Regions from separate parts of the Streptomyces sp. NRRL B-3229 genome, predicted to be linked through region 2. Evidence: riboswitches for the same ligand, from Rfam matches in the RefSeq annotation. Region 2 holds a riboswitch; each other region holds the start of a gene.
The links. A riboswitch is a leader RNA that binds a small molecule or an ion and turns the genes downstream of it on or off. The one in region 2 is predicted to bind cobalamin.
Positions count from the first base shown of each region.

Region 1: another riboswitch for cobalamin. It lies ahead of IF54_RS0114575 (cobalamin biosynthesis protein); the one in region 2 lies ahead of IF54_RS0126220 (ABC transporter substrate-binding protein).
Region 3: another riboswitch for cobalamin. It lies ahead of IF54_RS0119975 (ribonucleoside-diphosphate reductase subunit alpha); the one in region 2 lies ahead of IF54_RS0126220 (ABC transporter substrate-binding protein).

Region 1 covers NZ_JOGP01000008.1:57,750-65,138, reverse strand. Annotated here, with positions in the region: gene cobN (cobaltochelatase subunit CobN) at 1-620, opposite strand, end outside; gene IF54_RS0114580 (cobyric acid synthase) at 617-2,125, opposite strand; gene IF54_RS0114575 (cobalamin biosynthesis protein) at 2,122-3,066, opposite strand; cobalamin riboswitch at 3,164-3,307, opposite strand; gene IF54_RS0114570 (hypothetical protein) at 3,438-3,659, opposite strand; gene IF54_RS0114565 (inorganic phosphate transporter) at 3,689-4,942, opposite strand; gene IF54_RS0114560 (class II aldolase/adducin family protein) at 5,119-5,805, shown strand; gene IF54_RS0114555 (alpha/beta hydrolase) at 6,024-7,211, shown strand.
Region 2 covers NZ_JOGP01000018.1:51,502-58,890, forward strand. Annotated here, with positions in the region: gene dctA (C4-dicarboxylate transporter DctA) at 1-1,398, shown strand, start outside; partial or broken gene IF54_RS44215 (hypothetical protein) at 1,476-1,670, opposite strand; cobalamin riboswitch at 1,640-1,816, shown strand; gene IF54_RS0126220 (ABC transporter substrate-binding protein) at 1,870-2,916, shown strand; gene IF54_RS0126225 (FecCD family ABC transporter permease) at 2,913-3,926, shown strand; gene IF54_RS0126230 (ABC transporter ATP-binding protein) at 3,923-4,723, shown strand; gene IF54_RS0126235 (lysophospholipid acyltransferase family protein) at 4,835-5,530, opposite strand; gene IF54_RS0126240 (DUF2207 family protein) at 5,771-6,985, shown strand; gene IF54_RS0126245 (hypothetical protein) at 7,018-7,200, opposite strand.
Region 3 covers NZ_JOGP01000011.1:192,854-200,242, forward strand. Annotated here, with positions in the region: gene IF54_RS0119950 (extracellular solute-binding protein) at 1-467, opposite strand, end outside; gene IF54_RS0119955 (GntR family transcriptional regulator) at 774-1,538, shown strand; gene IF54_RS0119960 (DUF3311 domain-containing protein) at 1,695-1,946, shown strand; gene mctP (monocarboxylate uptake permease MctP) at 1,943-3,553, shown strand; gene IF54_RS0119970 (GNAT family N-acetyltransferase) at 3,657-4,157, shown strand; cobalamin riboswitch at 4,203-4,339, shown strand; gene IF54_RS0119975 (ribonucleoside-diphosphate reductase subunit alpha) at 4,462-6,843, shown strand; gene IF54_RS0119980 (ribonucleotide-diphosphate reductase subunit beta) at 6,843-7,389, shown strand, end outside.

The DNA.
Region 1 (7,389 bases), on a different contig from region 2:
CGGCCGAGGATCTCGTAGAGCCCGGCGTCCGCCCCGCGCAGCGAACCGCAGTACACGGGAAGGGCGTTGGCCCCCTTCGCCTCGATCTGCTCGCACAGGGTGTCCACGAAGCCGGTGTTGCCGCTCAGTTCATGGGCCCGGTAGAAGAGCACGCCGACGACCGGCCGTCCCTCGACCCACGCGCGGTCGCCGTGGACGCCGAACTCCGGCATCTTCCGCGGCTCTTCGAACCCCTCACCGGTCAGCAGCACGGTGTCGGACAGGAACCGGGCGAGCTCCTCCAGGTTCGAGGGACCACCCTCCACGAGGTACTTCAGCGCCTCGGCCACCACACCCGCCGGCACCGACGACTCCGCCATCAGCTCGGCGTCCGGCACGGACTCCCCGCCGAGCAGCACGGTCGGGACGCCGGAGGCCTTCAGCGCGGCAAGACCGTCCTCCCAGGCCCGTTTGCCGCCGAGCAGCCGTACGACGGCGATGTCCGCGCCCTCGATCAGCGCCGGCAGCTCCTCCGCCACATCCACCCGGGTCGGATTGCCGATCCGGTAGTCGGCACCCCCGGCGGCCCGGGCCGCCAGCAGGTCCGTGTCGGCGGTCGACAACAACAACACTGTGCTCATGCGGGCGCTCCCGGTGGAATGAAAGGCAGTCCTTGCGGCGCGCCGGACTCGATGAGCCGCCACAGCGCGTCCGTGTCCGCGTGCTGTTCGATCAGGTCGCCGAGCCGGTCGAGCTGCTCCTCGCGCAGCGCGGCGAACGAGGTGTCGGGGGCGGGCACGAACCGGCGGCCCGCGGCGGCCGCCACCTCCCGCAGGAAGGCCCGCCGGAACCCGTCCGACTCCAGGGAGCCGTGCCAGTGCGTCCCCCAGGTCTGGCCGACCCGGCAGCCGTCCAGGAAGGGCTCCCCGCCCCCTACTCGGGCGACCCCGTGATGGATCTCGTACCCCTCGACCGGCTCCCCGAGGGCCTCGCCGACCGGCCGGGTGAGGGTCTTCTCCCGCGCGAACCGCACGCGGACGGGCAGCAGCCCGAGACCGTCGACCGAGCCGGCGCGCGATTCGACCTCGTCCTCGATGTGCTCGCCTAGGATCTGGAAGCCGCCGCAGATGCCGAGCACGGGCCGCCCCTCGGCGGCCCTGCGCGCGATGGCCTCCGCGAGGCCCCGCTCCCGCAGCCACTCCAGCGCGCGGACCGTTCCCCGCGTACCGGGGACGACTACGAGGTCGGCGTCGGCGAGTTCCTCCGCCCGGTCCACGAACCGCACCACGACACCCGGTTCGGCGGCCAGGGCGTCCACGTCGGTGAAGTTGGACATCAGCGGGATCGCGCAGACGGCGACCCGCAGCACGTCCTCACCCACCGGAGGGCTCACGGAGGACTCCCGGACGGTGCCCCGCAGGGACACCCGCAGTCCGTCCTCCTCGTCGATGCCGAGCCCGTGCCGGAAGGGCAGCACGCCGTACGTGTGCCGCCCGGTGAGCCCGTGGAGCATGTCGAGTCCGGGTTCCAGGAGGCTGACGTCCCCGCGGAACTTGTTGACGAGGAACCCGGCGACCAGCGCCTGGTCCTCGGGCGAGAGCAGCGCGACGGTCCCGAAGAAGGAGGCGAAGACGCCACCCCGGTCGATGTCCCCGACGACCAGCACCGGCAGCCCGGCATTGCGGGCGATGCCCATGTTCACGATGTCGGTCCGCCGGAGATTGATCTCCGCCGGACTTCCGGCCCCCTCACAGATCACCGCGTCATACGTGCCCCGCAACTCGGCGAGACAGTCGAGCACGGTCCCGAGCAACTGCTGCTGCCGCCCCCCGTGATAGCCGCGCGCGCTCAGCTCACCCACGGGCTTCCCGAGCAGCACGACCTGACTGCTCTGCTCCCCACCGGGCTTGAGCAGCACGGGATTCATCAGCGCGGTCGGCTCGACCCGGCAGGCCTGCGCCTGCATGGCCTGCGCCCGCCCGATCTCGGCACCCTCCCTCGTCACGAACGAGTTGAGGGACATGTTCTGCGCCTTGAACGGCGCGACCTTCACTCCCTGCCGCACCAGCCACCGGCAGATCCCGGCGGTCACGACGCTCTTCCCCGCGTCGGAGGTGGTGCCGGCGACGAGAAGCCCCCCGCTCATGCCGTACGTCCCTTCCGGATCAGCCGTGCGGCGACCGCACCGGCACCGAGTGCGAGCAGCCCGACCCGCCGCGACAGCCGTACGGCACGCTCGATGTCGTACGAGGCCACGGCGCGCCCTTCCCCGTTGAGCACGGGCCGGTGCTCGACCCGGCCCCCGTACGAGAGCGTCCCGCCGAGCCGCACCCCGAGCGCCCCCGCGAAAGAGGCCTCCACGGGCCCGGCGTTGGGGCTCGGATGCTTTCCGGCGTCCTCCCGCCACGCCCGCCGGGCACCCCGCGGATCCGCCCCGGCGACCGTCGCCAGTACGGCGGTCAGCCGTGCCCCCGGCCACCCGGCGAGGTCGTCGAGCCGAGCGGAACCCCAGCCGAAACGCCGGTAGCGGAGCGACTTGTGACCCACCATGGCGTCCAGCGTGTTGACGGCCCGGAACCCGAGCAGCCCCGGCACACCACCGACGGCACCCCACACGAGCGCGCCCACGACGGCGTCGGAGGTGTTCTCGGCGACGGACTCCACGACGGCCCGGGCGATCCCGTCGGCGTCGAGGGCCTGCGGATCCCGCCCGCACAGATGCGGCAGCCGCTCCCGGGCCGCCTCGACGTCCCCGGCCTCCAGCGCCCGCCCGATGAGCCGTGCCTCGCGGGCCAGCGAAGTCCCGCCCACGACGGCCCAGGTGGCGGCGGCGGTCAGCGCGACGGAAGCGGTACGGGACGGACGTACAAGATGCTGCGCCACGGCCCCGAGCCCCACCGCACCGCCCACGCACACGGCGGTGTGCAGCGCGCCCCAGCCCCGGTGGTCCCGCCACAGCACCCGTTCCACGGCACCCGCGGCCCGCCCGAACACGGCGACCGGGTGCCCGCGACGCGGGTCACCGAGCAGGAGGTCACCGATCAGACCGGCGGCGGCGCCGTACGCGAAAACGCGATCGGCACGCACCGGGTCAGCCGATCGCGGGGTCGTTCAGGTGCCTGGCAGCGCAGGTGGATCGGCAGGCGAGCATCGCGTCATGTCCTCACTCAGGGTGTCCACGCCCTGGTTCGACGAGTCCGGCGGCGAGAGTTCCTGGCTCCCGGGGGTGTCTACCCCGGTGACAGTGGCGGGACCGCGCCGGATTCGCACCGGCTTCCTCTCCTGCTGCCGTAAATGGCTCCGGCAGTCCACCACGGGCCTTCGAGACCCGTCAACTTGCTGTTGACCTGCGACGGGGGAGTGTGCAGAACCCCACACCACGGGTCACACGAGGACGGCCGGGCGGGCACAGAACGCGGGGTTCCGTGTCCACCCGGCCGCCGGGTGACGAGGTGTCGTCAGGCCACGATCAGATAGATCCCGTACGCCACCGCCGCCGCGCAGGCCGCGAAGCAGGCGTAGGCGCCGGTGACCGCGAGAGCGGCCGAGCCGCCCTGGGCGGTGGCCCGCTCCTGGCGGGAGAGGCCCATGATGCCGAGGGTGAACAGGGCCACGAGGCCCACGGTGACGACGAGGCTGACGCCGAAGACGGAGCCGAGGGCTTCCCAGTCGATCTTCATGCTGAGGCTTCCTTAGGACTGGTGCGGGCTCAGACGGCGGCCGGCGGGGCGGCCGTTTCCGTGGCGGTGGATTCCGGGGCGGTGGGCGGGGCCGGGATCGTGGCGGTGAGGCCCTCGGTCACGGTGCCCGCGGGCGGCGGGGTCACGGCGGCGATCGCCTGCGTCACCACACCGGCCGGCTCGTCGGTCGCGTTGACGTTGGACGCGTCCACCACCTCGCGGCGCGAGATCTTCCAGATCGCCGCGCTGGAGGCGATGAGGAAGACCGCCACGACCGCGGTGCCCCAGTCACCGAGACCGGTCACCGACTCGGCGAGCGCGCCGACCAGGGCCGCCGCCGGGAGGGTGAGCCCCCAGGCCACGAACATCCGGGTGGCCGTGGACCACCGCACGACCCCGCCCTTGCGGCCGAGGCCCGCGCCCATCACCGAACCGGAGACGGAGTGCGTGGTGGAGAGGGAGAAGCCGAGGTGGGAGGAGGCGAGGATCACGGTGGCCGCGCTGGTCTGGGCGGCGAAGCCCTGCTGCGGCTGGAGGTCGGTCAGGCCCTTGCCCATGGTGCGGATGATGCGCCAGCCGCCCAGGTAGGTGCCGAGCGCGATGGCGAGGCCCGCCGAGAGGATGACCCAGGTGGGCGGGTCGGAGTCGGGGGCGACGGCGCCGCCGGCGACCAGGGCGAGGGTGATGATGCCCATCGTCTTCTGCGCGTCGTTGGTGCCGTGGGCCAGCGAGACCAGGCCGGCCGAGGCGATCTGACCGGTGCGGTAGCCCTTCGCGGCGGCCTTGCCGTCGGCCTTCTTGCCGAGCGAGTAGGAGAGCCGGGTGGCCAGCATGGCGGCGACGCCCGCGACGATCGGGGCGGCGACCGCGGGGATCAGCACCTTGGTGACGAGCGCGTCACCGTGCACCGCGCCGAAGCCCGCCGAGGCGATGGTGGCGCCGATCAGACCGCCCATGAGGGCGTGCGAGGAGCTGGAGGGCAGGCCCACCAGCCAGGTCAGCAGGTTCCAGAGGATCGCGCCGACCAGGGCGGCGAAGATGACCTCGGGACGGATGCCGGTCTCGTCGACGAGACCCTTGGAGATCGTGTTCGCGACCTCCACGGAGAGGAAGGCGCCCACAAGGTTCAGCACGGCGGACATGGCCACCGCGACCTTGGGCTTGAGCGCACCGGTCGAGATGGTGGTGGCCATCGCGTTGGCGGTGTCGTGAAAACCGTTCGTGAAATCGAACGCGAGTGCGGTCACGACCACAATCGCGAGGATCAGCGAGAAGTTTTCCATTTACCCAGGCAATCGTTCGAGGTCATTGGCATGTTGAAGGTAAGTAACCTGAGTGAACGGAAGATGAACTGAGGCGGGCCACACGGTGACCGCAAGCTCAGGTGATTGCCGGGCCCGGCCCCGCGGCCCCCGCGCGACCCATCCGCCCCAGGGCCACGGGCTGGCAGGATCACGGCATGGCTGAGGAACAGCGCGAACCGCGAAACGCACAGGACGGCGGACAGGAGCAGGCGGAGGCCTGGGCCGAGCTGGTCGGCACGGCCCGCCGGACGGTCTCCGACGGACTGGTCGTCGGCACCTCCGGCAACGTCTCGGTCCGGGTCGGGAACACGGTCCTGGTCACCCCGTCCGGCGTCCCCTACGACCGCCTCACACCAGCCGACGTGACGGGCGTCGACCTCCAGGGCCACCAGGTCCTCGGCACCCTGGTCCCCACCAGCGAACTCCCCATGCACCTCGCGGTCTACCGCAGCACCGACGCCCGCGCGATCGTCCACACCCATGCCGTGCACGCCACGGCCGTCTCCACCCTCGTCCCCGAGCTCCCGGCGATCCACTACATGACCGGCGCGCTCGGCGGCCCCGTCCGGGTCGCCCCCTACGCCACCTACGGCACCGACGAGCTGGCCGAGAACATGCTCCGAGCCCTCACCGGCCGCACCGCCTGCCTCCTCCAGAACCACGGCACGATTGCATACGGAGCGAGCCTGTCCCAGGCGTACGACCGCACGGCCCAACTGGAATGGATGTCCCACCTCTGGCTCACAGCCCGCTCGGTACCGGGCCTGAGCCCCCACCTGCTGACGGAGGAACAGGTGGGGGAGGCGGGGGAGCGGTTGCGGGGGTACGGGCAGCGGGGCTGACCGGGTGCCGGGTCAGGTTGTCGGGCGGCTTGAGGTCCGTCGTGGTTGGTCGCGCAGTTCCCCGCGCCCCTGGTGGGTGCAGCGGGCCTGCGCCATGACAGGACCCCCTTCAGGGGCGCGGGGAACTGCGCGAAAGCGCCCGCCCCCACCCAGCCGCGGACAACCGGACGACCCCCGCCCACTGGCCCAACCCACCCAACCCCGCGAAACTGAGACACGTGCGCACTATCAAGACGAAGGCCGCCGCCGTCACCGCAACCCTCGCCGCCGCGGCCGCCGCCGGCGCGGCAGGCATCGTCGCCGGCCGCATCGCCAGCGACGCCGGTCTGAAGGCGCCGCCCGGCCGCCCTCTCCCCGGTGAACCCCGCCTCACCGTGCACTCCACCGCGGCCGGCCGCATCGCCCTCACCCGCGACCTCGCCGCCCTCCGCCCCGGCACCTACGGCCTGGCAGGCGACGCCGCACACGCCGTCGTCGGCCCCGTCCTCACCGGGGAACCCCACTCCGCCGACACCGTCGTGCGCCGCCTGGAACGCGTCACCCACGGCATCCTGAAACCCGGCGACAAGGTCTGGCTCACCCCGAACGCCCACGTCGGCGACCCGACGTCCGCCCTCGGCCTCGACCACACGGACGTCGAGATCCCCAGCGAACTCGGCCCCCTGCCCGCCTGGTTCGTGCCCGGCTCCAGGAACACCTGGGTCATCGCGGTCCACGGCCTCGGCCCGACCCGCGAACACGCCCTGAACGTGATGGAGTTCCTCCACCACCACCGCTTCCCGGTCCTCGCCCCCGCCTACCGCGGCGACGCCGACGCGCCCCGCCCGCCCGACGGCCTCCACCACTTCGGCGAGACCGAGTGGCGCGACCTGGACGCGGTGATGCGCTGGGCCGTCGACCACGGCGCCCGTCAACTCGTCCTGCACGGCTGGTCCACCGGCGCCACCATGGCCCTGCGCGCCGCCGCCCGCTCCGGACTGCGCGGCCGCGTCAAGGGACTCGTCCTGGACTCCCCGGTGCTCAGCTGGGAACGCACCCTGCGCGCCCTCGCCGCCGCCCGCCACACCCCCGGCGTGCTCCTCCCGCTCGCCGTGCGCGCGGCCCAGGGCCGCACCGGCCTGCCCAGCGACCACTCCGGCCTGTACGCCGACCGGACCGTCCCCTACGCCGACCACGCGGACCGGACCGGCGACATGGGCCCCGACCGGCCCCCGCCCCCCACCCTGATCTTCCACGGCCCGGACGACACGATCGCCCCCTGGGACCTCTCCCGCCGTCTCGCCGCCACGCACTCGGACCGGATCACCCTCCACACGGTCGACCAGGCCCCCCACGCGGCCATGTGGAACGCCGATCCGAGCGCCTACGAGGAGGCACTGCGCCGCTTCCTCACGCCGCTGATGTGAGCCCCCGGCACCCTGTTCGGGCGCCAGGAGGGTGGTACGGACCCCCGTCCCGCACCCCGTTTCCGCCCCCCGGTCCCACCGCTTCCGTTTAAGCCCGTACCACTGGCCTGATCTCGGCGTATACCCCTCCGCGCGGGCCCGGCGTCGGCCCTGCCTGTCGCCCGCGGTGGCATTCCGT
Region 2 (7,389 bases):
TCCCTGCTCTACGTCCAGTGCCTGATCGGCGTCCTGGCCGGGGCCGCCGTCGGCGCGCTGTGGCCGTCCTTCGGAGCCGATCTCAAACCGCTGGGCGACGGGTTCATCGCGTTGGTCCGCATGATGATCGCGCCCGTCATCTTCTGCACCGTCGTGCACGGCATCGCCTCCATGGGCAACGCCCGTGCCGTCGGCCGGGTCAGTCTCAAGGCGCTCATCTACTTCGAGGTCCTGACGACCGTCGCCATGGTGATCGGGCTCGTCGTCGTGAACGTCGTCCAGCCCGGCAGCGGGCTGCACGTCGACCCCTCGACCCTGTCGACCGAGGGGCTGCCGCCGGAGGCGACCGCGAGCCACGAGAGCGTCTCCGCGTTCCTGCTCGCCATGATCCCGGACACCCTGCTCAGCGCGCTGACCGGCCACGAGATCCTGCCCGTGCTGCTGATCTCGGTCCTGTTCGGCTTCGGTCTCAACGCAGTCGGCGAGGCGGGCGCGGGGCTCACCCAGGGCATCGAGAAGCTCTCCAGGGTCCTGTTCACGCTCATCCGCTGGATCATGCGACTCGCCCCGATCGGTGCGTTCGGCTCCATGGCCTTCACCATCGGCAACTACGGACTGGACACCCTGCGCCACCTCTTCCTGCTGGTCGGCTCCTTCTGGCTCACCGCCCTGTTCTTCGTCCTGGTGGTGCTCGGCACCGTCATGCGCCTCAACGGCCTGCGCCTGCTGCCCTTCCTCCGCTACATCAAGGAGGAACTGCTGATCGTCCTGGGCACCTCGTCCTCCGAGCCGGTGCTGCCGCGCATGATGGCCAAGCTCCAGCACGCCGGTGCCTCGAAGCCGGTGGTCGGGATCACGCTGCCCGCCGGGTACTCCTTCAACCTCGACGGCACCGCCATCTACCTGACCATGGGCTCGGTCTTCCTCGCCCAGGCCCTCGGTATCGACCTCAGCCTCACCCAGCAGCTGTCCATGCTCGCCGTCATGCTGCTGACCTCCAAGGGCGCGGCCGGGGTGACCGGTTCCGGTTTCATCGCCCTGGCGGCCACCCTCAGCGCCGTGCCGCATGTGCCCGTCGCCGCGCTGGCCCTGATCTTCGGCATCGACCGGTTCATGTCCGAGGCCCGCGCCCTGACCAGCGTGGTCGGCAACGGCGTCGCCACCCTCGCGGTCGCCAAGTGGGAGGGACAACTCGACGAGGAACGCGCCAGGGCCGTCCTGCGCGGCGAGATCCCGTTCACCTCCACGCCCTCCGCGGCGCGGCTCGAACCGACGTCCGACCCGCGCCCCGGGGAGGCCGGGGACACGGCCCCGAAGGCCGCGAGCGGTGAGGCCGAGGACGCCGACCCGAAGGCGGCAGCGGGGGCGGGCCGCGAGCCGGTACCCGCCGCGGGCTGACCCACCCCGCACCGCCGGTCCGGAGCAGGCGCTCCGGACCGGCTCCTTTGTGTTACGCCCGTTCCGTCACATAGTTCGGCCGTTCCGTCACGTAGTTCGGCCGTCCCGTCACGTAGTTCGGCCGTTCCGTCACGTAGTTCGGCCGTCCCGTAACGGAGTACGGCACCCGCGGACGCCACACGCTCGCGCCGTACTCCGTGCCGGATCGCAGGGTCCGCCCGTCCTGACCGTGCGACCGGCTTGGTAGCCTCGTCGGGCCAGTCGAGCCACATCCGAGGCCAGGGAATCCGGTGCGAATCCGGAACTGACGCGCAGCGGTGAGGGGGACGGGCGGGGCACGACGCCACTGGGAGACCGGGAAGGCGCCCCGTCCGGACGAACCCGAGTCCGAAGACCTGCTGGCACCTCCGCGCCCCGGCGCGGGGGACGTCCGTAGGCCAGGCTCCGCGTAAGAGCCCCGACCCCAGAGGCATGCCCGTGCTCCGCACCCCCGCCCTGCTCCGTACCCCGGCGCTCCTCCTCGTGTCAGCCCTGCTGCTCACCGCGTGCGGTTCGTCCGACGCGAAGGACGCGAAGTCCCAGGCAACCGCCGCCGGTTACCCGGTGACCCTCGACAACTGCGGTCGCGAGATCACCCTGACATCGGCCCCGAAGCGGGCCGTCTCCCTCAACCAGGGCTCCACCGAGATCCTGCTCTCCCTCGGCCTCGCCGACCGGACGGCGGGTACGGCCACTTGGACCGACCCGGTGATGAAGGGACTGGAGAAGGCCAACGCCTCGGTGCCGCGCCTCGCCGACAACAACCCCTCGTTCGAGAGGGTCCTGGACGCCCGACCCGACTTCGTCACCGCCTCGTTCGTCTCCACGCTCGGCAAGGGAGGCGTCGCCACCCGCGAGCAGTTCGACAAGCTCGGCGTGCCCACCTATGTCTCACCGTCCGACTGCTCCGGCAAGGACAACGACAGCGGCGGCGACGGATCGCGCAGTGAACCGCTCACCCTCGACGCCGTCTACGGCGAGATACGCGACCTCGCCCGCGCGTTCGGTGTCGAGGAGCGCGGCGGGAAGCTCGTCGCCTCGCTGAGGAAGCGGGTGAGCACGGCCACCGCCGGGATCGACGCCTCGGACGTCTCGCTGATGTACTGGTTCGCCAACTCCCAGTCGCCCTACCTCGCCGGCTGCTGCGGCGCGCCGGGCGCCATCACCCGTGCGGTCGGCGCGCGGAACGCCTTCGCCGACACCCACGACGAGTGGCCCCAGATCAACTGGGAGACGGTCGCGGACCGCGACCCCGACGTCATCGTGATCGGCGACCTGACCCGCAGGCAGCAGACCGCGGAGACCGCCGAGGCGAAGATCCGGTTCCTGGAGACCAACCCCGCCACCCGCAACCTGACCGCCGTACGGAAGAAGCGCTACGTCCTGCTGTCCGGCCAGGCGATGAACCCCTCCATCCGTACGGTCGAGGGCATCGAGAAGGTCGCGGCGGGACTGCGCGACTTCGGACTCGCCAAGTGAGCCTCCGTACGCTGCTGTTGACCGGCGGGGGCCTCGCCGCGCTGCTCGCGTCGATCGCCGTCGCCGTGACGATCGGACCGGCGGACATCTCGACGGGGGACGTCTGGGCCGCCGTCGCGGCCCATCTCGGCGTCGGCGAAGGCACGTCGGCGCCACTGCGGGACGGCATCGTCTGGGATCTGCGGATGCCGCGCACGCTGCTTGCCGCCGTGTGCGGGGCCGGGTTCGCGGTCTGCGGGGCGGTGATGCAGTCGCTGCTGCGCAATCCGCTCGCCGACCCCTTCGTCCTCGGGGTCTCCTCCGGCGCCTCCACGGGAGCGGTCGCCGTGGTCGTGCTGGGAGTGGGCGGGGGAGTGGTGTCCCTGTCGGCGGGCGCCTTCCTCGGCGCGCTGCTCTCCTTCGCCCTGGTCCTCCTGCTCAGCCACACCCTCGGCGGCAGCACCGACCGGGTGGTGCTGTCCGGGGTCGCCGCCATGCAGCTGTTCTCCGCGCTGACCTCGTTCGTCGTGCTGACCTCCGCCGACGCGGAGACCACCCGGGGCGTGCTGTTCTGGCTGCTGGGCTCGCTCGCCGGCGCCGACTGGGGACAGGTGCTGCTCTGTGCGGGCGTCCTGGTGGGGGTCCTCGTCGTCTGCCTCGGGTACGCCCGTACGCTCGACGCCTTCGCCTTCGGTGACGAGGCCGCCGCCGGACTCGGGGTCCGGGTCGCCCGTACGCGACTGGTCCTGCTCTGCGCGACGGCGCTGCTCACCGCGGCCCTGGTCAGCTGTGCGGGGGCGATCGGCTTCGTCGGCCTGGTCCTCCCGCACGCCACCCGTGCCCTCACCGGCGCGGGCCACGCCCGCCTCCTGCCCGTCACCGCGCTGACGGGCGCAGTGTTCCTGGTCTGGGTGGACACGCTGGCCCGTACCGTCCTCGACCCCCAGGAGGTCCCGGTGGGCGTGGTGACGTCCCTGATCGGCGTGCCCGCGTTCGTGGCCGTGCTGTACCGCGGAAGGAGAAGGGTGTGACCGGCCTGCACGCGGACCGTGTCGTACGGCGCCTCGCCGACACGGTGGTGGTCGACGACGTCACCCTCACTCTGCGTCCCGGTGAGACGGTCGGACTGCTGGGCCCCAACGGCTCAGGAAAATCGACCTTGTTGAAGCTGCTGGCAGGTGTCCTCGCGCCCACCACCGGGGTCGTGACCCTCGACGGACGTCCGCTGCCGGAGGTCGGCCGACGCGTCACCGCCCGCCGGATCGCCACCGTCGAGCAGCACGCCGACACCCGGACCGAACTGACCGTCCAGGACGTCGTCGCCCTGGGCCGCATCCCGCACCGCCGTGCCTGGACCCCACCGACGGCGGCCGACGCCGCGGCCGTCACCGAGGCGCTGGCCCGCACCGGCCTGACCGACCGGGCCGACCAGTCCTGGCACACCCTCTCCGGCGGCGAACGCCAACGCGCCCAGATCGCCCGCGCGCTCGCCCAGCAACCCCGCGAACTCCTCCTCGACGAACCCACCAACCACCTCGACATCCAGCACCAGTTGGACCTGCTGACGCTCGTCGTGAGCCTTCCGGTCACCACCGTGATCGCCCTGCACGACCTCAACCTCGCCGCGATGTACTGCGATCGGCTGCTCGTCCTGCGCGAGGGCCGCGCGGTCGCGGAGGGTACACCGGCCGAGGTCCTGACACCCGCCCTGATCGAACAGGTCTACGGGGTCCGAGCCGAGGTCACCCATGACCCCGGCCACCCAGCGATCCGCTTCCTGCGCCCGGCGGCCCCGGACGAGGTCCTGCCGAGCCCGAGGAGGGTGTAACGGCGGCGTCCCGACCGCGAACTGAGCCAGTGGACAAGGGGGCAGGCCCCCACCGCGTCGGCACCTTACGACGAGTGGCGGTCGTGTGACCGGTGACCGGAGCTGTCACCGTCAGTGCGCGTCACTACGATCCGCACCCGCCCGTCCGCCTCTCCCGGACCGGTGGGAGATCACCTGGTCGACCGCCTGCCGCCAGGCCTGCCGGACGGCGGCGTGCAGGTGTGCCGTGGCGTCGGGGAGGTCGCCGGTGAGGTGGATGGGGTCGGCCACGTGGACGTGCAGGGCCGGGCGGCGCAGCGGCGCGGTGAGCAGGCCGCCGATCTGCTTCGGCACGCTGCCGGAGACGATCCGGCGGGCCCCGGCATGTCCGAGCGGGACGACGGGGGCGCCGGTGGCGAGTGCGAGGCGGGCGACGCCGGTGCGCAGGGATGCGGGGGCGCGGTCGGCGGAGTCCCGGCGCCGTGGGATGCGGCCCTCGGGGTAGATCACCACGACCCGGCCGGCGGCGAGTGCCTGGGACGCGAGATCGAGTGCCGCGGCTGCCTGCCGGCTCCCACGGTGAACCGGAATGTGGCCTTCCCTGGTGAGGAGTCGGCCCAGGACGGGGACTCTCCAGAGTCCGGCGGCGGCGAGGACGACGGGCTCGGTGCCCAGGGCGCGCAGCGCGGTCAGGACGACGCCGGGATCGATCAGCGCGGTGTGGTTGGGCGCCACCACGCTGCCGGGCGCGATCGCGCCGACCGTACCGGTGGTCACGGACAGCCGGCCGAGGACGGGGACCACGGTGCGGGCGAGGGTGGTGAGCACGGGCTGCCGTTCCTTTCGGCGTCTCGGAAGCCGGACGCTGCCTGCCTGCCTGGCGTGCAGGTGACCGTCATCGTGGCACCCGGGATCCCGCGCCGCATGAGTACGTGTACTCACCCGTGGGGAAGCTCCGACGTGTGCGTGGGGGTTACGTGTTTTCCCCGATGCGGTGATCTCCCCGGCGGCCTACGGTCGTTGGGCGGGGGAGCGACGTCTCCCGTTCCCGGTCACAGGTCAGGGGGGATGCGTGTGGAGGACCAGGGGCTGCCCGCGGCTGTGGTGAACCTGCTTCTGGGGGACGGCGAGGTGACGCCGAAGGCCATCGAGACGACCGCCCTGGAGATGGCCCGCACCGGCCGGTTGAAGGCCGAGCGCAAGGCGGACGGCACGGTGACCGTACGGACGGTTGGTGGGAAGGCCGGCCCGGCGGGGCTGCGTCCCTTCGAGGAACTTCTGGTCGAACGCGTCCGGCACCGCTGCCGCAACGGCGTCGACCGCGTCCCCGTAGGCGCTCTCGGACCAGGCGACGGTGACGAGTTCTGGGTGTGGTGGCGCGGCTTTCAGCAGAGCGTCCGCGAAGAGGCCAAGGCCCTGAACATGATACGGCCGGCGCGCAACACCTACCTGACCCTGCTGTTGCGGACCATCGTGCTCGTGGCCTGGTTCGGGTCCCTGTACGCCGTCCTGTCGTGGTGCCCGCGCTGGGCGGGTGTGGTTGTCCTCGTCGTCCTGCCGCTGAGTGCGGTGGCCGCGGTGCAGAGGCCTCCGTTCCGGGGCCGGTCCGGCCCCCGGCTGACGGCCGCCGGTCGACAGGCCGCGCGGAAGGTACGGAACAGCGCCGACGCGGCAGCGCACCGGCTGCCCGGACGGCAGGTGGGAGCGGACGGTCCCGAGTCGGCGCTGCCCGTGAGGGAGTCGCGCCAGATCTGGTCCTCGTACGGCAGGTCCTGGCATGTCGTGGACACCGCCCCGCTGGATCCGCCGCGCTGGGGCCACACGTGGCAGCTCGTCCTGCTTGTCGTGACCGTCTGCGCCGTCGCCACGACCACGCTGATCGCCACCCTGACCAGCCACATCCCCTACGGTGGGGCGCTCGTGGCGGCCACGGTTCTGGTCGGTGCCCTGCTCTGGGTCCTGCTGCTGCCGGCCCGGCGCCGTGTCCTGGCCGTTCCCGCCGAGCTGAGGTTCCGTGGTGTCGTCATCTGCCGCTGGGACTACGAAACCCACTACGACGACCCCCTGACCGACATCACGCACTACTGCTGCGCGATCGAGGACCCCGTCTCACACACGGCCTGGTCCTTCGAGGTCCACCGGTGGAGCCGGCCGATGTTCTCGGGCCGGAAGAACCAGGACCTCGCGGACCGGTTCCGGGTGGGCGACGTCGTCGACGTCCATTGCAGTCCGCGTCGCCGCCAGGTCCACCGGATCAGCGTGATCGAGGCCGTGCCGCGCTGACCGTCCGGTGTCCCCGCGAGCCGCCTGACCGGTCACTGCTTCTTGTCGAACCATCCGGCCGACCGGCCGACCGACGCGCCGATGAAGAGGATGCCGAGAGGGACGATCGTGAACCAGACAGGAGCGGCCTTCGCGGCCGCGAGCAGGGCGATGGAGGCGATGGCCAAAGCCAGGAGGACGAGCATCCCCAGCAGGACACGGATCTTGGAAACCAACGGAGCACTCCCCTGTTCAGCCGGGCTCGGTCGACCGGACGGCGTTCGCTGCACCGCGGCTCCGTCCGGAAGCCCGGGAGGCGAGTCTCCCAACCCTGCCTTCCGGAGGCGTGCGTAGAACTACGCAATCGCGTACCTAGGTTCACGGCCCTCGCACTTGGCCGTCTCACCGTGCGCCGTTCAGACCGT
Region 3 (7,389 bases), on a different contig from region 2:
CAGTTGCCGACACGGCCGCCCGCGTAGTACGGGACGCCGTAGGTCTTGCCGTCGTAGGTCACCGAGGCCTTGAGGCCGTCGAGCCAGGCAGCGGAGTTGGTGAACTTCGAGGCGTCCAGGGGCGCGAAGGCACCCTTGACCATGTAGCCGAGCATCTCGGTGTTGCCCATCTCGACCACGTCGGGGGCCTTGTCGGTGGCGAGGACCGCGTCGAGCTTGGTGTTCTTGTCCGGCCAGCCGTAGTACTCGTGGTTGATCTTGATGCCGGGGTGCTTCTTCTGGACCGCGGCGTCCGCGGCCTTGACCAGCTCGGGCCAGTTGTTCTGGGCGTCGACGGTGAGCCAGACGGTCAGCTCCTTGGCGTCCGCGCCGCTGTTGTCCGAACTTCCGCTGTCGCTGCCCCCACACGCCGCGACCGAGACCATCATGCCCGCGATGCCTATCGCGGCTGCCAGCTTGCGCTTCACGCCACCCTCCTCAGGGATGCCCACACCTCCCGCCCACCAGCCGGGACCTGGACCAATGGTGTAGACCAGTAGGGGGAGCTTGGACCAGACCACAGGGCCTGTCAAGAGCCTGAGAAACGCCCCTGACCAGCCGTTATGCGAGCTACATATGCAGGGACCATTAGTAAAGAAGGCAGCGAAAACAGCGGCGGCGGAGTAGTCTCGTCCGCTATACCACTCGCCTCTGTGGACTAGACCAAAAGAGTCGGCGACGGTATACAGAAGGGATCACGATGTGACCCGCATCCGGAGCCGGGAAGGCAGACCATGAGCAGCGACGTCAGCAGTGCGGAGACCGAGGGCGGGGCAGGAGTCCGTACCGCGCGCGTGCCGAAGTACTACCGCCTGAAGAAGCACCTGCTCGACATGACGGAGACCCAGTCGCCCGGCACCCCGGTACCGCCCGAGCGCACGCTCGCCGCCGAGTTCGACACCTCCCGCACGACCGTGCGCCAGGCGCTCCAGGAACTGGTGGTCGAGGGGCGCCTGGAACGCATCCAGGGCAAGGGCACGTTCGTCGCCAAGCCGAAGGTCTCCCAGGCGCTGCAACTCACCTCCTACACCGAGGACATGCGCGCCCAGGGCCTCGAACCCACTTCGCAGCTCCTCGACATCGGCTACATCACCGCCGACGACCGGCTCGCCGAGCTCCTCGACATCACGGCCGGCGGCCGGGTGCTGCGCATCGAGCGGCTGCGCATGGCGAACGCCGAGCCGATGGCCATCGAGACGACCCACCTGAGCGCCAAGCGCTTCCCGGCCCTGCGCAGGTCCCTCGTCAAGTACACGTCCCTCTACACGGCGTTGGCCGAGGTCTACGACGTCCACCTCGCCGAGGCCGAGGAGACCATCGAGACCTCGCTGGCCACCCCGCGCGAGGCCGGCCTGCTCGGCACCGACGTGGGCCTGCCGATGCTGATGCTGTCCCGGCACTCGTTCGACAAGGCCGGAGAGCCGGTGGAGTGGGTGCGGTCGGTGTACCGCGGGGACCGGTACAAGTTCGTGGCCCGCCTGAAGCGGCCGGTCGACTAGGACACCGCGGGGGCCGTACGGACGGTCCCCGCCGATGCTTCACAGAATCGACATACCGATACGCCGATGAGGTCTTCCCCTCGCGTGACGCGTGACCTAGATTGCCTGCGCGTTACCGGTGATCAACGCTGATCAGTGAGGGGTAGGAGCCACGACATGTCGGACGCACCTGAAGTGAGACCACCGGTGGTGACACCGGTGCGCGTGGTCATCGCGCTCTGCCTGCTCGCGCCCTTCGTGGCGATGCTCTGGGTCGGCTCGTACGCCAAGGTCGACCCGGAGTTCATCGGGATCCCGTTCTTCTACTGGTACCAGATGCTGTGGGTGCTGATCTCCACCGCGCTGACGATGATCGCCTACCAGCTCTGGAAGCGTGACCAGCGCGGCCGCCACGGAGGTGCCAAGTGAACGACGGCGTGAACGGCGTGGCACTCACCGTCTTCATCCTCTTCTTCCTGGCCGTCACGGTCATGGGCTTCCTTGCCGCGCGCTGGCGCAAGGCCGAGAACGAGCACTCGCTGGACGAATGGGGCCTGGGCGGCCGGTCGTTCGGCACCTGGATCACCTGGTTCCTGCTGGGCGGCGACCTCTACACGGCGTACACCTTCGTCGCGGTGCCCGCGGCGATCTACGCGGCGGGCGCGGCCGGCTTCTTCGCGGTGCCGTACACGATCCTGGTGTACCCGCTGATCTTCACCTTCCTGCCCCGGCTGTGGTCGGTCTCCCACAAGCACGGATACGTCACCACCTCGGACTTCGTGCGCGGCCGCTTCGGCTCCAAGGGGCTCTCGCTGGCCGTGGCGGTCACCGGCATCCTCGCGACCATGCCGTACATCGCGCTTCAACTGGTCGGCATCCAGGCCGTGCTGGACGTGATGGGCGTCGGCGGCGGCGAGAACACCAACTGGTTCGTGAAGGACCTCCCGCTGCTGATCGCCTTCGGCGTGCTCGCGGCCTACACGTACTCCTCGGGCCTCAGGGCCCCGGCGCTGATCGCGTTCGTGAAGGACACGCTGATCTACATCGTCATCGCGGTGGCGATCATCTACATCCCGATCAAGCTGGGCGGCTTCGACGACGTCTTCGGCGCGGCGAGCGAGAAGTACACGGCGGCCAAGGCGGGCGGACTCGTGCCCCTGGAGGCCGGCCAGTGGACGTACGCCACGCTGGCGTTGGGCTCCGCGCTCGCGCTCTTCATGTACCCGCACTCGATCACCGCGACGCTGTCCTCCCGCAGTCGTGAGGTGATCCGCCGCAACACCACGATCCTGCCGCTGTACTCGCTGATGCTCGGCCTGCTGGCCCTGCTCGGCTTCATGGCGATCGCGGCGGGGGTCAAGGTCACCAACCCGCAGCTGGCGATCCCGCAGCTGTTCGAGGACATGTTCCCGGACTGGTTCGCGGGCGTGGCCTTCGCGGCGATCGGCATCGGTGCGCTCGTCCCGGCGGCCATCATGTCGATCGCGGCCGCGAATCTCTTCACCCGCAACATCTACAAGGACTTCATCAGGCCGGACGCGACCGCGGCCCAGGAGACGAAGGTATCCAAGCTGGTGTCCCTGCTGGTGAAGGTGGGCGCCCTGGTCTTCGTCCTGACCATGGACAAGACGGTCGCCATCAACTTCCAGCTCCTGGGCGGCATCTGGATCCTCCAGACCTTCCCGGCCCTGGTCGGCGGCCTGTTCACCCGCTGGTTCCACCGCTGGGCGCTGCTCGCCGGCTGGGCGGTCGGCATGGTCTACGGCACGTTCGCCGCGTACGGGGTCGCCTCGCCGACCCAGAAGCACTTCGGCGGCTCGGCGAAGGAGATCCCGGGCATCGGCGAGATCGGCTACATCGGCCTGACGGCGTTCGTCCTGAACGTGGCGGTCACGGTGATCCTGACGTTCATCCTGAAGGCGGCGAAGGCCCCCGACGGCGTGGACGAGACGAGCCCGGAGGACTACACGGCGGACGCGGGCGACCCGGGGGTGGAGGTGGAACTTCCGCCCGCGACAGCAGGTACCTCGCACTAACTCCTCAGGGGCGCGGGGAACTGCGCGAGCAACCCCGTACAACCCGCAGCGGGCCACCGGGAGCAGGACCCTCGGCGGCCCGCTTTCGTGCACACTCACCCGCATGACCATAGTGATCCGTCCCGCAGAACCCACCGACTACGAACCCCTCGGCGAGATCACCGCCCACGCCTACCTGAACGACGGCCTCCTGGCCTTCGGCGACGAGGACGACTGGTACTTCCAGGAACTCAGGAACGTGGCCAAGCGAGCGGAAACCGCAGAGGTCCTGGTGGCCACGGCGGACGACCGCGTACTCGGCGGAGTCACCTACGTCCCCTCCGGCGGCCCCCTGGCCGAACTCGCCCGCCCCGGAGAGGCCGAGATCCGCATGCTCGCCGTATCCCACGAGGCCCGCGGCCGGGGTGCCGGGCAAGCCCTCGTGCAGGCCTGTATCGACCGCGCGGCGGCCACGGGCCACGACCTCGTCCTGTGCACCCAGCCCACCATGCACACCGCCCACCGCCTCTACGAGCGCCTCGGCTTCACCCGCGCCCCGGAGCGCGACTGGAAGCCGATCCCCGGCGACGACTTCACGCTCCTCACCTACAAGTTGACGCTCTGAAGTCACCGCGACACAACATATGGGCCTGCTTCCACCACCGGGCACAAGATGTATGCTCATGCTCGCTGTCGTCGCAGGGGAATCCGGTGTGAATCCGGAACTGTCCCGCAACGGTGTACTCATGCGCGCATAAGCGCACATGAGCGTCAGTCCGAGGACCTGCCGACAGTACGCCCGGCCACCGTGGCCCGGGTGTCATGACGTCCGGGCCTCGTGGAGTGGGCCGGTGGACGCGACGCCGTGTGCGCTCGTGTGCTGCCCCCTGCCCTCCGCAAGGCCCCGTGCCAGCGAGGGAGAGCCCCACGTGACCATCGCGCCAGCCGATCCGGCCTCAGCGGCGATCGAGCGGACCGCGCAGCGGACCGAGCAGGAGAACGACGGCCCCGGAGCCGCGTTGCTGCGGACCCTGGCCGAGCTGACCGCCGACCTGCCCGACGCCGACCCCGGCCGGGTCGCCGCCGCCGCGCTCCGCGGCCGGTCCGCGCGGGCCGACGAGTCGGAGCTGCGCGAGCTGGCCACCGAGGCCGCCGCCGGGCTCATCTCCGAGGACCCGGCGTACAGCAGGCTCGCCGCCCGGCTGCTGACGATCTCCGTCGCCGCGGAGGCCGCCTCCCAGGGCGTCACCTCGTTCACCGGCTCGGTCGCGGTCGGCCACCGCGAGGGCCTGATCGCCGACCGTACGGCCGAGTTCGTACGGGTGCACGCGGAGCGGCTGGACGCGCTCATCGACACCGAGGCCGACGACCGCTTCGGCTACTTCGGGCTGCGCACCCTCCACAGCCGCTACCTGCTGCGGCACCCGATCACCCGCAAGGTCATCGAGACCCCCCAGCACTTCATGCTCCGGGTGGCGTCCGGGCTCGCCGAGGACGACACCGTCAGGGCTCTGGACGAAGTCGCCGCGCTCTACGGGCTCATGAGCCGCCTCGACTACCTCCCCTCCTCCCCCACCCTCTTCAACTCCGGCACCCGGCACCCCCAGATGTCGTCCTGCTACCTCCTCGACTCCCCGAAGGACGAGCTCGACTCCATCTACGACCGCTACCACCAGGTGGCCCGGCTCTCGAAGCACGCCGGCGGCATCGGCATCGCGTACTCCCGCGTCCGCAGCCGCGGTTCGCTGATCCGTGGCACCAACGGGCACTCCAACGGCATCGTCCCGTTCCTGAAGACGCTGGACGCGAGTGTCGCAGCCGTGAACCAGGGCGGCCGGCGCAAGGGCGCGGCCGCGGTCTACCTGGAGACCTGGCACTCCGACATCGAGGAGTTCCTGGAGCTCAGGGACAACACCGGTGAGGACGCCCGCCGTACGCACAACCTGAACCTCGCGCACTGGATCCCGGACGAGTTCATGCGCCGGGTGAACGCGGACGCCGAATGGTCCCTCTTCTCCCCCGCCGACGTGCCCGAACTGGTCGACCTGTGGGGCGAGGAGTTCGACGCCGCGTACCGCGCGGCCGAGCAGAAGGGGCTCGCGAAGCGGACCATCCCGGCCCGTGACCTCTACGGCCGCATGATGCGCACCCTCGCGCAGACCGGCAACGGCTGGATGACCTTCAAGGACGCCGCCAACCGCACGGCCAACCAGACGGCCCTGCCGGGTCACACGGTCCACTCCTCCAACCTCTGCACGGAGATCCTGGAGGTCACGGACGACGGCGAGACCGCGGTCTGCAACCTGGGGTCGGTGAACCTGGGCGCGTTCGTCGACACCAGGACCGGCGACATCGACTGGGAGCGGCTGGACGCCACCGTCCGCACCGCCGTGACCTTCCTCGACCGGGTCGTCGACATCAACTTCTACCCGACCGAGCAGGCCGGGCGGTCCAACGCCAAGTGGCGTCCCGTCGGCCTCGGCGCGATGGGCCTCCAGGACGTCTTCTTCAAGCTGCGCCTGCCCTTCGGCTCCCCGGAGGCGCAGGCCCTGTCCACCCGGATCGCCGAGCGCATCATGCTCGCCGCCTACGAGGCCTCCGCCGACCTCGCCGAGCGCAGCGGCCCGCTGCCGGCCTGGGAGAAGACCCGTACCGCGCAGGGTGTGCTGCACCCGGACCACTACGCCACGGAGCTCAACTGGCCCGAGCGCTGGGCCGCCCTGCGCGAGCGCATGGCCGGCACCGGGCTGCGCAACAGCCTGCTGCTGGCCATCGCGCCCACCGCGACCATCGCCTCGATCGCGGGGGTGTACGAGTGCATCGAGCCGCAGGTGTCCAACCTGTTCAAGCGCGAGACACTGTCCGGGGAGTTCCTCCAGGTCAACTCGTACCTGGTGAACGACCTCAAGGCGCTGGGCGTGTGGGACGCGCGCACCCGTGAGGCACTGCGCGACGCGAACGGCTCGGTGCAGGACTTCGCGTGGGTCCCGGCGGACGTACGGGCGCTGTACCGCACGGCGTGGGAGATCCCGCAGCGCTCCCTGATCGACATGGCGGCGGCCCGGACCCCGTTCCTCGACCAGTCGCAGTCCCTGAACCTGTTCCTGGAGACGCCGACCATCGGCAAGCTCTCCTCGATGTACGCGTACGCCTGGAAGTCCGGGCTGAAGACGACGTACTACCTGCGCTCGCGCCCGGCGACCCGTATCGCCCGCGCGGCTCAGGCCACCGTCCCCGTCCAGCAGGCGGCCCCGGAAGACGCCGTCGCCTGCTCCCTGGAAAACCCCGAGTCCTGCGAGGCATGCCAGTAATGACCACCGAAGCCAAGAACCTTCTCGACCCGGGCTTCGAGCTGACCCTCCGGCCCATGCGCTACCCGGACTTCTACGAGCGCTACCGGGACGCCATCAAGAACACCTGGACCGTCGAGGAGGTCGACCTCCACTCGGACGTGGCCGACCTGGCGAAGCTCAGCCCCGCCGAGCAGCACCTCATCGGCCGGCTGGTGGCGTTCTTCGCGACGGGCGACTCGATCGTCGCGAACAACCTGGTGCTGACGCTGTACAAGCACATCAACTCCCCCGAGGCCCGGCTGTACCTGAGCCGTCAGCTCTTCGAGGAGGCCGTGCACGTGCAGTTCTACCTGACGCTGCTCGACACCTACCTCCCCGATCCCGAGGACCGCGCGGCCGCCTTCGACGCCGTCGAGAACATCCCCTCGATCCGTGAGAAGGCCGAGTTCTGCTTCAAGTGGATCAACGAGGTGGAGAAGCTGGAGCGCCTGGAGTCCCGGGCCGACCGCCGCCGCTTCCTGCTCAACCTGATCTGCTTCGCCGCGTGCATCGAGGGCCTCTTCT